3 regions of the Pseudomonas sp. TWP3-1 genome follow, and region 1 is predicted to be linked to each of the others. Evidence: riboswitches for the same ligand, from Rfam matches in the RefSeq annotation. Region 1 holds a riboswitch; each other region holds the start of a gene.
What was found. A riboswitch is a leader RNA that binds a small molecule or an ion and turns the genes downstream of it on or off. The one in region 1 is predicted to bind cobalamin.

Region 2: linked by a shared signal. The riboswitch ahead of ACP7BN_RS02445 (ABC transporter substrate-binding protein) and the one ahead of ACP7BN_RS20525 (CbtB domain-containing protein) in region 1 are both predicted to bind cobalamin.
Region 3: linked by a shared signal. The riboswitch ahead of cobO (cob(I)yrinic acid a,c-diamide adenosyltransferase) and the one ahead of ACP7BN_RS20525 (CbtB domain-containing protein) in region 1 are both predicted to bind cobalamin.

Annotation. Positions count from the first base shown of each region.
Region 1 covers NZ_JAFCUQ010000016.1:40,604-44,523, reverse strand. Annotated here, with positions in the region: gene cobW (cobalamin biosynthesis protein CobW) at 1-740, opposite strand, end outside; cobalamin riboswitch at 841-1,053, opposite strand; cobalamin riboswitch at 1,893-2,113, shown strand; gene ACP7BN_RS20525 (CbtB domain-containing protein) at 2,235-2,432, shown strand; gene ACP7BN_RS20520 (CbtA family protein) at 2,444-3,145, shown strand; gene ACP7BN_RS20515 (cobalamin biosynthesis protein) at 3,142-3,555, shown strand; gene cobM (precorrin-4 C(11)-methyltransferase) at 3,647-3,920, shown strand, end outside.
Region 2 covers NZ_JAFCUQ010000001.1:517,670-521,589, reverse strand. Annotated here, with positions in the region: gene ACP7BN_RS02455 (ABC transporter ATP-binding protein) at 1-411, opposite strand, end outside; gene ACP7BN_RS02450 (FecCD family ABC transporter permease) at 408-1,412, opposite strand; gene ACP7BN_RS02445 (ABC transporter substrate-binding protein) at 1,421-2,446, opposite strand; cobalamin riboswitch at 2,587-2,783, opposite strand; gene ACP7BN_RS02440 (LysR family transcriptional regulator) at 3,383-3,920, shown strand, end outside.
Region 3 covers NZ_JAFCUQ010000009.1:217,031-220,950, forward strand. Annotated here, with positions in the region: gene ACP7BN_RS15050 (PQQ-dependent sugar dehydrogenase) at 1-619, opposite strand, end outside; gene ACP7BN_RS15055 (hypothetical protein) at 686-1,270, opposite strand; cobalamin riboswitch at 1,436-1,664, shown strand; gene cobO (cob(I)yrinic acid a,c-diamide adenosyltransferase) at 1,746-2,357, shown strand; gene ACP7BN_RS15065 (cobyrinate a,c-diamide synthase) at 2,354-3,769, shown strand; gene bluB (5,6-dimethylbenzimidazole synthase) at 3,766-3,920, shown strand, end outside.

The sequences.
Region 1 (3,920 bases):
TGGTCGTGATGGCTGTGGCGGCTGTCGATGTGTTCTTCGGAACCGGCGCCGAGGCCGATCAACACGTCGAGTGGCACGCGACCACTGCTGGCTTCGATGATCTTCACCGCAGGCGGCAGTTCTTCGGCGACTTCCAGGCGCACGCGAGCGAGGTCTTCCGGGTTGATCAGGTCGCACTTGTTAAGGATGACGAGGTCGGCGCTGGCCAGTTGGTCGGCGAACAATTCGTGCAGCGGCGATTCGTGATCGAGGTTCGGATCGAGTTTGCGCTGGGCATCGACCTGATCCGGAAACGCGGCGAAGGTGCCGGCAGCCACAGCCGGGCTGTCGACCACGGTAATCACCGCATCCACCGTGCAGGCGCTGCGGATTTCCGGCCACTGGAAGGCTTGTACCAGTGGTTTGGGCAGGGCCAGGCCCGAGGTTTCAATGAGGATGTGGTCGAGGTCGCCGCGACGCGCAACCAGTTCGCGCATCACCGGGAAGAATTCTTCCTGAACCGTGCAGCACAGGCAGCCATTGGCCAGTTCATAGACGCGGCCGACCGCTTCTTCCTCGGAACAGCCGATGGTGCATTGCTTGAGGATTTCACCGTCGATGCCCAGCTCGCCAAACTCGTTGACGATCACCGCGATACGGCGGCCCTGCGCGTTGTCGAGCATGTGCCGCAGCAAGGTGGTTTTGCCCGATCCGAGGAAACCGGTAACGATGGTGACGGGGAGTTTGGCCAGTGTTTTCATCGGATGCCCTTTGGCAAGGTGGCGGGCATACGGGACGAGAACCGGCAGCGTGCGTGCGTGCCTGGAGAGTTCGCCACCGGATCACCCCGCCCGGTTTTAATTGAGAATCTGTGTCGAGGCAGGTCTCCTGGCTGACGGTGTTCAGGCACTGGGCCTGGCATTCGCTGCGCCTTCCCGCTGGCTCTGTCGGCAGAGTTGGCAGTGGCGTGGCAGCGAACAGCACCGTTCACAGTTGCGGGGGCAGCCGCGGCTTGGACCGCGTTCCCTTCTTAGCTTCGGCGTGGGCCGAAGAACCTCGAAGGGGCAAGGCTACGCATGGGTTGGTTGTGGGTCAATGGGCGTTGCTTTTTGGTCTTGTGAGCATATCCGTTGCTGCGGTGATGGCTTCTTAGGGTTCCGCCCTTACGGCGGGTCACCTTTTTCAAACGCCAAAAAGGTAACCCAAAAGGCTTCTCCCTGACGTACGGCACCTCGCTTAGGCTCAGTGTTCCCTCGCTACGGCGCCCATCAGGGGCATCGCCTCCGGTTTGCTGCGCTGCACCTCCTCTCGATGAATGCGGCTGCGCCGCACGGCGCTGCGCGCCTACCCCTGATGGACGCCTACGCTCGGCCTGCCGATGGGGCTGAGATCAAAATCAAAATCTAAAGCCAGATCAAAAGATCGCAGCCTTCGGCAGCTACAGGGGGTGTGGACATCCGCAAGAGATTGGTCGGCTGTCAGGCCGCCATCGCTGGCAAGCCAGCTCCCACAGTAGTGATTCTCGTACGCCGCATGCGGCGAAGCCGCCCCACTCAACGATGAGCGTTAGCTCGAGTAAAGCTTTTGATATCGAGCGCCCGTCGGCAGGCTGAGTGGAGGGATTGATCCGGGGGTGGGAGCGTAGCGACCGTTTGGCGCAGCCAAACACATCGAGAGGAGGTGCAGCGCAGCAAACCGGAGGCGATGCCCCCGGAACAATCCCGGAACGAAGGAACCCGAGCCACAGCGAGGGCCGAACGTCAGGGCAAAGCCTTTTGGGTTACCTTTTCGCTGGGCCGGCATCCCGGCGTTTGGAAAAGGTGACCCGCCGTAAGGGCGGACCCCTAATCCGCCATCACCAAAAAAACGGATCTGCCCCCATCCAATTGACTAAAATCCCCCCCTCATGCTCTCCTACACACCTTGTTACGGGTGCCCTTCACAGGGTGAAACGGGAAACCGGTGAATCATGTGCTTTACTCCAAAGCCATGTCAGTCCGGTGCTGCCCCCGCAACGGTAAGCGAGCGAAGCGTCAGATCCACTGTGCCATCGGCATGGGAAGGTGACGCTTGCAGGTCGGCCAACTGCCAACCCCTCGTGAGCCCGGAGACCGGCCCGCAACACACAGTGCGCATTTTGCGCCACTGAACATAACAACCCGCGGTGGGCGGGCGCTGTTTGAACCTCTGCGTGCCCGGCTCGCAGGGGTTTTCACGCGCTCTGTCACCCCGCTGACATTCCAGAGGGACGCGTCATGTCGATCATCAGCAGCAGCGGCAGCACTGACAAGAGTTTCGCCAGCACCAACACCTTGAGCCAACGCCTGACGGCCGCGATCTTCGCGTCGATCCTCGGTGCGTGCCTGGTCTACTTCGCCGGTTTTTCGCACATCGAAGCGGTGCACAACGCCGCGCACGATACCCGCCACAGCGCCGCGTTCCCGTGCCACTGAGACCTGACGACATGATCAAGCGTATTGCGCAAACCGCAGGTTTCACCGGTCTGCTGGCCGCCCTGCTCCTCACCCTGCTGCAAAGCTTCTGGGTTTCGCCGCTAATTTTGCAGGCCGAGACTTTCGAGAAGTCCGAAACTGTGACTGAGGTTCACGAACACGCCGCCGGCACCGCCGCGCACACCCACGATGGCGAAGCCTGGGAGCCGGCTGACGGCTGGCAGCGCGTGGTTTCGACCACTGGCGGCAATCTGGTGGTTGCAGTCGGTTTCGCGCTGATGCTCGCCGGTCTGTACACCCTGCGTGCGCCGACCAAAACTTCGCAGGGCTTGCTCTGGGGTCTGGCCGGTTACGCGACTTTCGTGCTGGCGCCGACCATGGGCCTGCCACCTGAATTGCCGGGCACTGCGGCGGCAGATCTGGCTTCGCGGCAGATGTGGTGGATCGGCACCGCGGCGTCCACCGCTGTCGGTCTATCGCTGATCGCGTTCAGCCGTCCCTGGTTGATGAAGGTTCTTGGCGTGGCGATCCTCGCAGTGCCACACGTGATCGGCGCGCCGCAACCGGAAGTGCATTCGATGCTCGCCCCGGAAGCACTGGAAGCACAGTTCAAAATCGCCTCGCAACTGACCAACGTCGCGTTCTGGCTGGCTCTGGGCCTGATCAGCGCCTGGTTGTTCCGGCGCAAGAGCCAAGGTCAATACCACGCATGACCGAAACTCGCGCAGCGCCGACCTTCGTGGTCGGCCTCGGCTGCCAGCGCGGCTGCCCGGCCAGTACGCTGCGCGCGTTGCTTGACCAGGCCTTGCAGGCCCATCGCATCGAACTCGACGCAGTCAAAGCCTTGGCCAGCATCGACCTGAAACGCGATGAACCTGGCCTTCAAGAACTGGCGGCACAACTGGCGCTGCCGCTGTTGTATTTCAGCAGCGAGGAACTTGCAAGTTATCAGCAACGCTTGAGTCACCATTCGCAAATCGCTTTTGAACGCACCGGCTGCTACGGCGTGGCGGAAAGTGCCGCTTTGGCGCTCGCCGAACAGCTAATCAGCGCCCCGGCAAAACTGCTGATTTCCCGGCAAAAATACGCGCAGGCAACACTGGCATTGGCTGGCGCAGCGTAAATTCCCGATAATCCATGCTTTCGATCATGAGCAATCTTCATCTGAAGACTGCTTGTGCAGCGTCTCTCCGCCCTATTCACAGGATTCAACGATGACCGTCTACTTCATCGGCGCTGGCCCCGGCGACCCGGAATTGATCACCGTCAAGGGCCAGCGGCTGATCCGCAATTGCCCGGTGATCATCTATGCCGGTTCGCTGGTGCCCGAAGCGGTGCTTGAAGGGCATCAGGCTGAAACGGTGGTCAACAGCGCGGAGCTGCATCTGGAGCAGATCATTGATCTGATCAAGATTGCGCATGCCAAGGGCCAGGACGTGGCGCGGGTCCATTCGGGTGATCCGAGTCTGTATGGCGCGATTGGTGAGC
Region 2 (3,920 bases), on a different contig from region 1:
CCAGGTGCGGGTGCTCAGGTGTGTGGCGTCCACATCGTGAAGCGCCTGGTGGACGATTGCATCGTCGGCGGTTGACCACGGGCTCAGGGCCGACAGCCACGGTGTGCGACCGAGCGCGACGGCGTCGAACACGCGGATCGCATCGTCGGTATCGGCCTGTTGTTCGACCACTGCCAGACGTTGCGCGATGTCGCGCCGGGACAAGCGACCAATGGATTGACCTTCAAGTTGAACCGCGCCCGCGGAGGGAACACGCAACCCGGCAAGTAGCTTCAGCAATGTGGATTTCCCCGAACCATTCGGCCCGACGATGCCCAGCGTTTCCCCGCGCTGGACGTCCAGATTGATCCCGTGCAACAACTGCGCGTCACGCACCCTGAACGCCAGATCGGAGCAACTGAGTACGCTCATCGCGCGTTTCTCCGGGCAATCAGAATTAGCGCAAACACCGGCGCGCCGACCAGTGCCGTCACCACGCCAACCGGAATTACCTGACCTTTGATCAGGGTGCGCGACAGCACGTCCGCTGCAATCAGAAATACCGCGCCGCCCAGCGCACTTGCCGGCAGCAAGCGACCGTGACTGGTGCCGAGCATCAGCCGCGCGGCATGCGGAATCACCAGCCCGACAAAACCGATCGAGCCGACAATCGAGACCATCACTGCGGTCACCAGCGCCGCGCAACCGATCAGCACAAACTGCACGCGGCGCACCGGAATGCCCAGCGAAGCCGCCGAGTCGGCACCAAAGGTAAACGCATCCAGCGCCCGCCGATGCCACAGACACACCGCCAGGCCCAGCACCGCCACCGGCATCGCCAGCCACACCGAAGGCCAGCGCACGCCGCTAAGGTTGCCCAGCAGCCAGAACATGATGCCGCGCGCCTGTTCGGAGCTGGCCGACTTGGTGATCAGAAACGCGGTGAGCGCATTGAACAGTTGTGAGCCAGCGATCCCGGCCAGAATAATCTGCCCGGTGCCATTCGCGGTGCCGCTGGCGCGCGCCAGCAGAATCACCAGCCCGAACGCCGCAACGGCCCCGACAAACGCGCCCGCCGACAATGAAATCAAACCGGCGCCAACGCCCAACAGCGTGACCATCACTGCGCCGGTCGAGGCGCCAGCGGAGATTCCCAACAGGTACGGATCGGCCAGCGGATTGCGCAGCAGCGATTGCAGGATCACCCCGCAAGTCGCGAGTCCGGCGCCACACGCGGCAGCCACCAGTGCGCGGGTCAGGCGATAATTCCAGACGATGCCTTGATCAATCGGATCCAGCGCATAACCCGCGGCCCACAGCTTGTTGGCCAGCGTCTGCAACACCACGCCCGGCGCGATAGCGGTTTCGCCGATGGACACTCCGGCGAGTACGGCGATCAGCAAAACGCCGAGCGCCAACAGGATTCGCAACACGATCGCAGTCATTTGCTCAGGTCGTAGCCGTTGATGGCCGAGGCCAGTTGTTCCAGACCATCGAACATGCGCAGGCTGGCCTGCATGGCCATGGCATCAAGGATGATGATGCGGTTGTTTTTCACTGCGTCCATGTTGCGCGTGACCGGATCGTTGCGTAGAAACTCGAGTTTTTTCTGATAGTCATCTGCCGGGAAACGCCGGCGGTCCATACGTGCGATCACCAGAAAGGTCGGATTGGCCTTGGCGATGGTTTCCCAACCGACAGTTGGCCATTCTTCATCGGACTGCACGATGTTGCGCACGCCAAGCGTCTCGAGCATGAACTCGGGAACACCCTTGTGTCCGGCCACGAACGGATCGACCTCCAGCTCCGCACTGGAGAACCAGACCAATGCGCTGGCCTGTTGTTGCTCATGTTGGTGCTCGTGCTGTTTAGCCGTGGCGATCGATTTGGCGAGGCTGGCCTTGAGGTCGGCGTTGAGCTTCTCGCCACGCTCCTGCACGTCGAAAATCTCGGCGAACTGGCTGACGCTTTTATAAATGCTGTCGATGTGGAATGGGGCAAGACGTGTGCCGTCAGCGCCGACCAGATTGTTCTTCGCTTCACAATCGGAGGGCATCAGGTAGGTTGGGATTTTCAGCTCGTGAAACTGCTCGCGGGTGCCGACAGCGCCTTGCGCGCCGACCATCCACTCCAGTTCAACCGCGACCAGTTGCGGGCGCTTGGCGATCACCGCTTCGAAACTCGGCTCGTTGTCGGCCAGCCGTTCGATCCGCTGATCTTGTGCTTGGTACTTGGCCAACACATCGTTGTACCAGACTGAAGTGCCCAACACTTTGTCGCCCAGATCCAAGGCGTAAAGCATTTCGGTAGCGGCCTGGCCGACGGTTACGGTGCCGCTCGGGGCATGCTGAAAATTCAGGCTGCTGCCGCAGTTTTCCAGCGTCAGCGGGTAGTGAGTCGGGGCGGCGTGGGCGAGGGCGCAGACGCCAAGTCCGGTGATGAGCGCAGTAACGCGGGCCAGCAGCATGATGCATCTCCATTGGAACCGTACACGGAGCAGGGGTACGGACTGGAAACACATCGAACGCTGCCGCAGGAGCAGGGTAGGGCCGGTCGAAGAGGAAATTGCGCACGGCAGCGATGTCCTTCCCGGACACCCCGCCGGTTAGTGATATTGCATGGCCGGCAGGTCTCCTGACTGATGCGTCGTCGCCACGCTCCAAGCCTTCCCGGACATAAATCCAGTGGCAGAAAAGGAGCAGGCTCGGCATCTACAGTTGCGGGGGCAGTTCCGTTTCACGCCTCGTGAGGCGCTACGGATTCCCTATTAATCCCATTTGGAAACCGGCGGCGGCATGGTAGTCGATCGGGCGATGGAGGGGGAGTTAAATGTCTGAAACGGTGGGTGCATATCCGTTGCTGCGGTTATGGCTGCTTGGGATTCCGCCCTTACGGCGGGTCACCTTTTCCAGACGCCGGGATGCCGGCCCAGCGAAAAGGTAACCCAAAAGGCTTTACCCTGACGTTCGGCCCTCGCTGTGGCTCGGGTTCCTTCGCTGCGGGATTGATCCGGGGGCATCGCCTCCGGTTTGCTGCGCTGCACCTCCTCTCGATGTGTTTGGCTGCGCCAAACGGTCGCTGCGCTCCCACCCCCGGATCAATCCCTCCGCTCAGCCTGCCGACGGGCGCTCGAGATCAAGAGCGGTACTCGAGCTAACGCTCATTGTGTTGAGTGGTGGAAAGCGAAGTGCGGTTTTCGGGTGGCTGTAGATTCTGTGGGAGCTGGCTTGCCAGCGATGGCGGCCTGACAGACGAGCAGTCTCTTGGAGATGTACTCAGTTCTACTGTGGGAACTAGCCTGCTAGCGATTGGCATCCCCTCGCTCCAAAATCCTCCGCTTTGCAAATGGCCCTTGCACATCTACTCTGCCTGATCTCCCCCTGCACCGAGCACACCTTCCATGATGGACAGCCTCAGCGGTATCACCACCTTCATTCAGGTGGCCGAAACCCGCAGCTTTACCGAGGCCGGGCGTTTGCTGGAGATCTCCGCTTCGGCGGTGGGCAAAAGCGTCGCGCGCATGGAAGAACGCCTCGGTGTGCGGCTGTTTCATCGCAGCACCCGCAGCGTGACCCTGACCACCGAAGGCGAGCTGTTTCTCGACCGTTGCAAACGCATCCTCAGCGAAGTCGAAGCCGCACAAATGGAGTTGTTGGAACTGTCCGCTACACCGCGTGGCAAGGTGCGCATCAGCGTGCCGATTCAGAACGTGTTGATCATGCCGGTGCTCGCCGGTTTCATGCGCGCCTACCCGGATATCGAGCTGGACCTTGACATGTCCGACCGCATGGTCGATGTGATCGAGGAAGGCTTCGACGCAGTGATCCGTACCGGCGCGCCGCAGGACTCGCGGCTGATGGCGCGCAAGCTCGGCGGATTTCAATTGCAGTTGGTGGCGTCCCCAGCCTACCTCGAACGCAATGGCGAGCCGGCGCACCCGG
Region 3 (3,920 bases), on a different contig from region 1:
TTTTGGTCCAGTGGTGGTTCAGCGTGCCGCCGGGCAGATCCACGACTTTGATCGGCTGGGTCTTGATCTCGGTGGCGCCGGCTTCGTAATGGAAGCGCAGCAGCCGATCAGTGTCGGCGACATACAGATCGTTGCCGACCAGCGTCATGCCGAATGGCGAGTTGAGGTTTTGCAGAAACACCGTGCGCGTCTCGGCCACGCCATCGTGATCGGCGTCGCGCAACAGGGTGATGCGATTCGGACTCGGCACACCGGCACCGGCACGGCCCATGACTTTTTCCATCACCCAGCCACGAATGCCTTTGCCGTCATCAGGTTTGGGCGGCGCGTTGGTTTCCGCGACCAGCACATCGCCATTGGGCAGCACATACAGCCAGCGTGGGTGGTCTAGGTTTTCCGCAAATGCTGCGACCTGAGTGCCAGCGGCGGCGGTCGGTTTCGCCCCCGCCGGCCAGCCGACTGCCGGGGCAATGTTCACCGTCGGGATCAGGGTTTTGTTCGGTTCTGGCAGTTTCGGTGACGGGCCGGTGCCGTCGATGACTTGCAGGCTGGAGGATTCACCACAGGCGGCGAGCCCTCCGGCGAGCGCGATGACAAAAACGAGCTGGGGCTTGCGCATTGCTGATCTTCCCTATGAATGCATTGTTAATCATAGAGAAGCGTACAAGCCCGATGGTTCAACTGCTCAGCCGCGCGCCTCTTTGAACAGCACGGCGATGCCCGGATGATAGTTGCCGGCGTCGCTGTGCAATTTGCGGTAGGCGTAGGGGAAATACCAGGCCACGGCGCAGGTGTTTTCCTTTTGCAGGTCGTCGACCATGTCCTGCAATTCTTCCGGGCTGGCGCTGTGCTGGGCTTTTTGCGGGGCGACGAACAGGCAGCCGAGTTTCAGATCGCTGGCGTAGCTGATGCGCTTGGCTTCGCTGGTGATATCCGCCAGGGCTTGAGTGAGGTTCAGGCTGTTGACTCGCGGCCAGCGCTGAGTCGCCTGAATGAATGCGCGGTTCTCGGCCCCGGCGAGAAACAGATCGGCGCGGGCATTGCGCTCGCCTTCCTCGTTCTGCTTGCGCGTGGCGGTGTCGCGCAATGTCACCAGTTCGGCCATCCATGCGGCGGCCGAGAGCAGGCCGAGGTTGGCTTTTTCGTCATGCCAGTAGGGCGTGTCGTTGTCGCCACGCACGGCGTTGTAGCGGTCGATACAGTCAAACCAGCGTTCCAGCACCGGGCGCAGGAACTCCAGTCGCGGGTTGCTGATGATCATGCCTTGCATGGTGCACTCCCTTGTTATTGTGATGGCGCTTTTTTGGGTAAAAGCATGGCTCTTTGATATCACTGCTGAGAGTGTGGCACAACAATGGCGGCATATATTTGATCGGCGGCAGTTATTACGCGCGCGCGCCCCTCTTTAATTGACGCTCCACCCCCAACCCTCTAACCTTCGCCGCTTGTTTCAGGTGCTCTGTGACGTACGTCGACAGAGTGAAACAGGGAAGCCGGTGAGGATTGTCTTCAAGCGAAGACCGATCACGATCCCGGCGCTGCCCCCGCAACGGTAAATGAGTAAAAACTGCGTCTGATGCCACTGCTGAACAAGCGGGAAGGCGCGCAGTCCGGCGAATGCGCCGCTCATGAGCCCGGAGACCGGCCTGATCCATCCAGCGGCATCACGGTGGGCGATGCCAGGCTTTTTGCCGTCTATTCTTGTGCCTGCCCGCCGTTATCCAGCCTCAACGGAGAGCTCCCCCATGACCGATTCCCCCGAGCGCGACGAACGCCATCTGGCGCGCATGCAGCGTAAAAAAGCCGTGATCGATGAACGCATCGCCAATTCGCCGGACGAGTGTGGCCTGGTGCTGGTGCTGACCGGCAACGGCAAAGGCAAAAGCAGCTCGGCGTTCGGCATGCTCGCGCGCGCCATGGGCCACGGCATGCAGTGCGGCGTGGTGCAGTTCATCAAGGGCCGCAACAGCACCGGTGAGGAACTGTTCTTCCGCCGCTTCCCTGAACAAGTGCGCTTCCATGTGATGGGCGAGGGCTTTACCTGGGAAACCCAGGATCGCCAGCGCGATATCGCCGCTGCCGAAGCCGCTTGGGAAGTCTCTCGTGAACTGCTGCGCGATCCGTCGATCGGTCTGGTGGTGCTCGATGAACTGAACATCGCGCTCAAGCACGGGTACCTCGATCTCGATCAAGTGCTCAGCGATTTGCAGGCGCGTCCGCCGATGCAGCATGTGGTCGTCACCGGGCGCGGCGCCAAGCCGGAAATGATCGAGATGGGCGACACGGTCACCGAGATGGGCATGCTCAAGCACGCCTTTCAGTCCGGGATCAAAGCGCAGAAAGGCGTCGAACTTTGAAGCAACCACGTCACTGCCCGGCGGTACTGATCGCCGCGCCGGCCTCCGGTCAGGGCAAGACCACCGTCACCGCTGCGCTCGCTCGTTTGCATCGCAATCAGGGGCGCAAGGTGCGCGTGTTCAAATGCGGCCCGGACTTTCTCGACCCGATGATCCTCGAGCGCGCCAGCGGTGCGCCGGTCTATCAACTGGATATGTGGATGGTCGGCGAGCAGGAAAGTCGCCGCTTGCTGTGGGAAGCCGCCGCCGAAGCCGATCTGATTCTGATCGAAGGTGTGATGGGGCTGTTTGACGGCACGCCGTCGAGCGCCGATCTGGCGCGGCACTTCGGTGTGCCGGTGCTCGGCGTGATCGACGGCACCGCCATGGCGCAGACTTTCGGCGCACTGGCGCTGGGCCTGGCGCGTTATCAGCCGGACTTGCCGTTTGCCGGGGTGCTGGCCAATCGCGTCGGCACGCTGCGGCATGCGCAATTGCTTGAAGGCAGCCTGACGGAAGGGCTGCGTTGGTACGGCGCATTGTCGCGCGAGACCGGCATCGAACTGCCGAGCCGTCACCTCGGACTGGTGCAGGCCAGCGAACTGAATGACCTCGACGTGCGCCTCGACGCCGCTGCCGCCGCACTGGCCAGCAGTTGCGAGGTAGCGCTGCCACCAGCCGTGGAATTCGCCGTGCCAGACGAGCTGATCGTTGAACCGTTGCTCAAAGGTGTGCGGATTGCCGTCGCCCGCGATGAAGCCTTTGCCTTTACTTACGGCGCCAGCCTTGATCTGCTGCGCGCAATGGGCGCCGAATTGAGCTTCTTCTCGCCGATCCGCGACACGCAAATCCCCGAGGCCGACAGCCTGTACCTGCCCGGCGGTTACCCGGAATTGCACCACGTCGCGCTGGCACAGAACACCTCGATGCTCGATGCGATCCGCCAACATCACGCTGCCGGCAAACCGCTGCTCGCCGAGTGCGGCGGCATGCTCTATCTGCTCGATTCGTTGACTGATGTCGAAGGCACCCGCGCCGAACTGGTCGGCCTGTTGCGCGGCGATGCGACGATGCAGAAACGCCTGGCGGCGCTGGCGTTGCAGGACGTCGAACTGCCGGAGGGCGCACTGCGCGGCCACACTTATCACCATTCCCTGACCACCACCGAACTGACACCGATTGCCCGAGGCCACAGCCCCAACGGCGGACGCGGTGCGGAAGCGGTTTATCGGCAGGGGCGGATGACCGCGTCTTACGTGCACTTTTATTTTCCGTCGAATCCTGTGGCTGTCGCTGCTCTGTTTACACCAGACCTTGAGGCCGCCATCGCTGGCAAGTCGAATCGTCGCACCGCAGCTCCCACAGGGGATTGCGTTTCGTCAGGTATTGCACCGCCCACTGTGGGAGCTGGCTTGCCAGCGATGGGGCCATGACCGACAACGCATATACCGAAGCCGAACGCGCAGCGGTCTATAAAGCCATCGCCGAACGCCGCGACATGCGCCATTTCAGCGGCGGGACCGTCGAGCCTGACTTGCTGCGGCGTCTGCTCGAAGCCGCACATCAGGCACCCAGCGTCGGCCT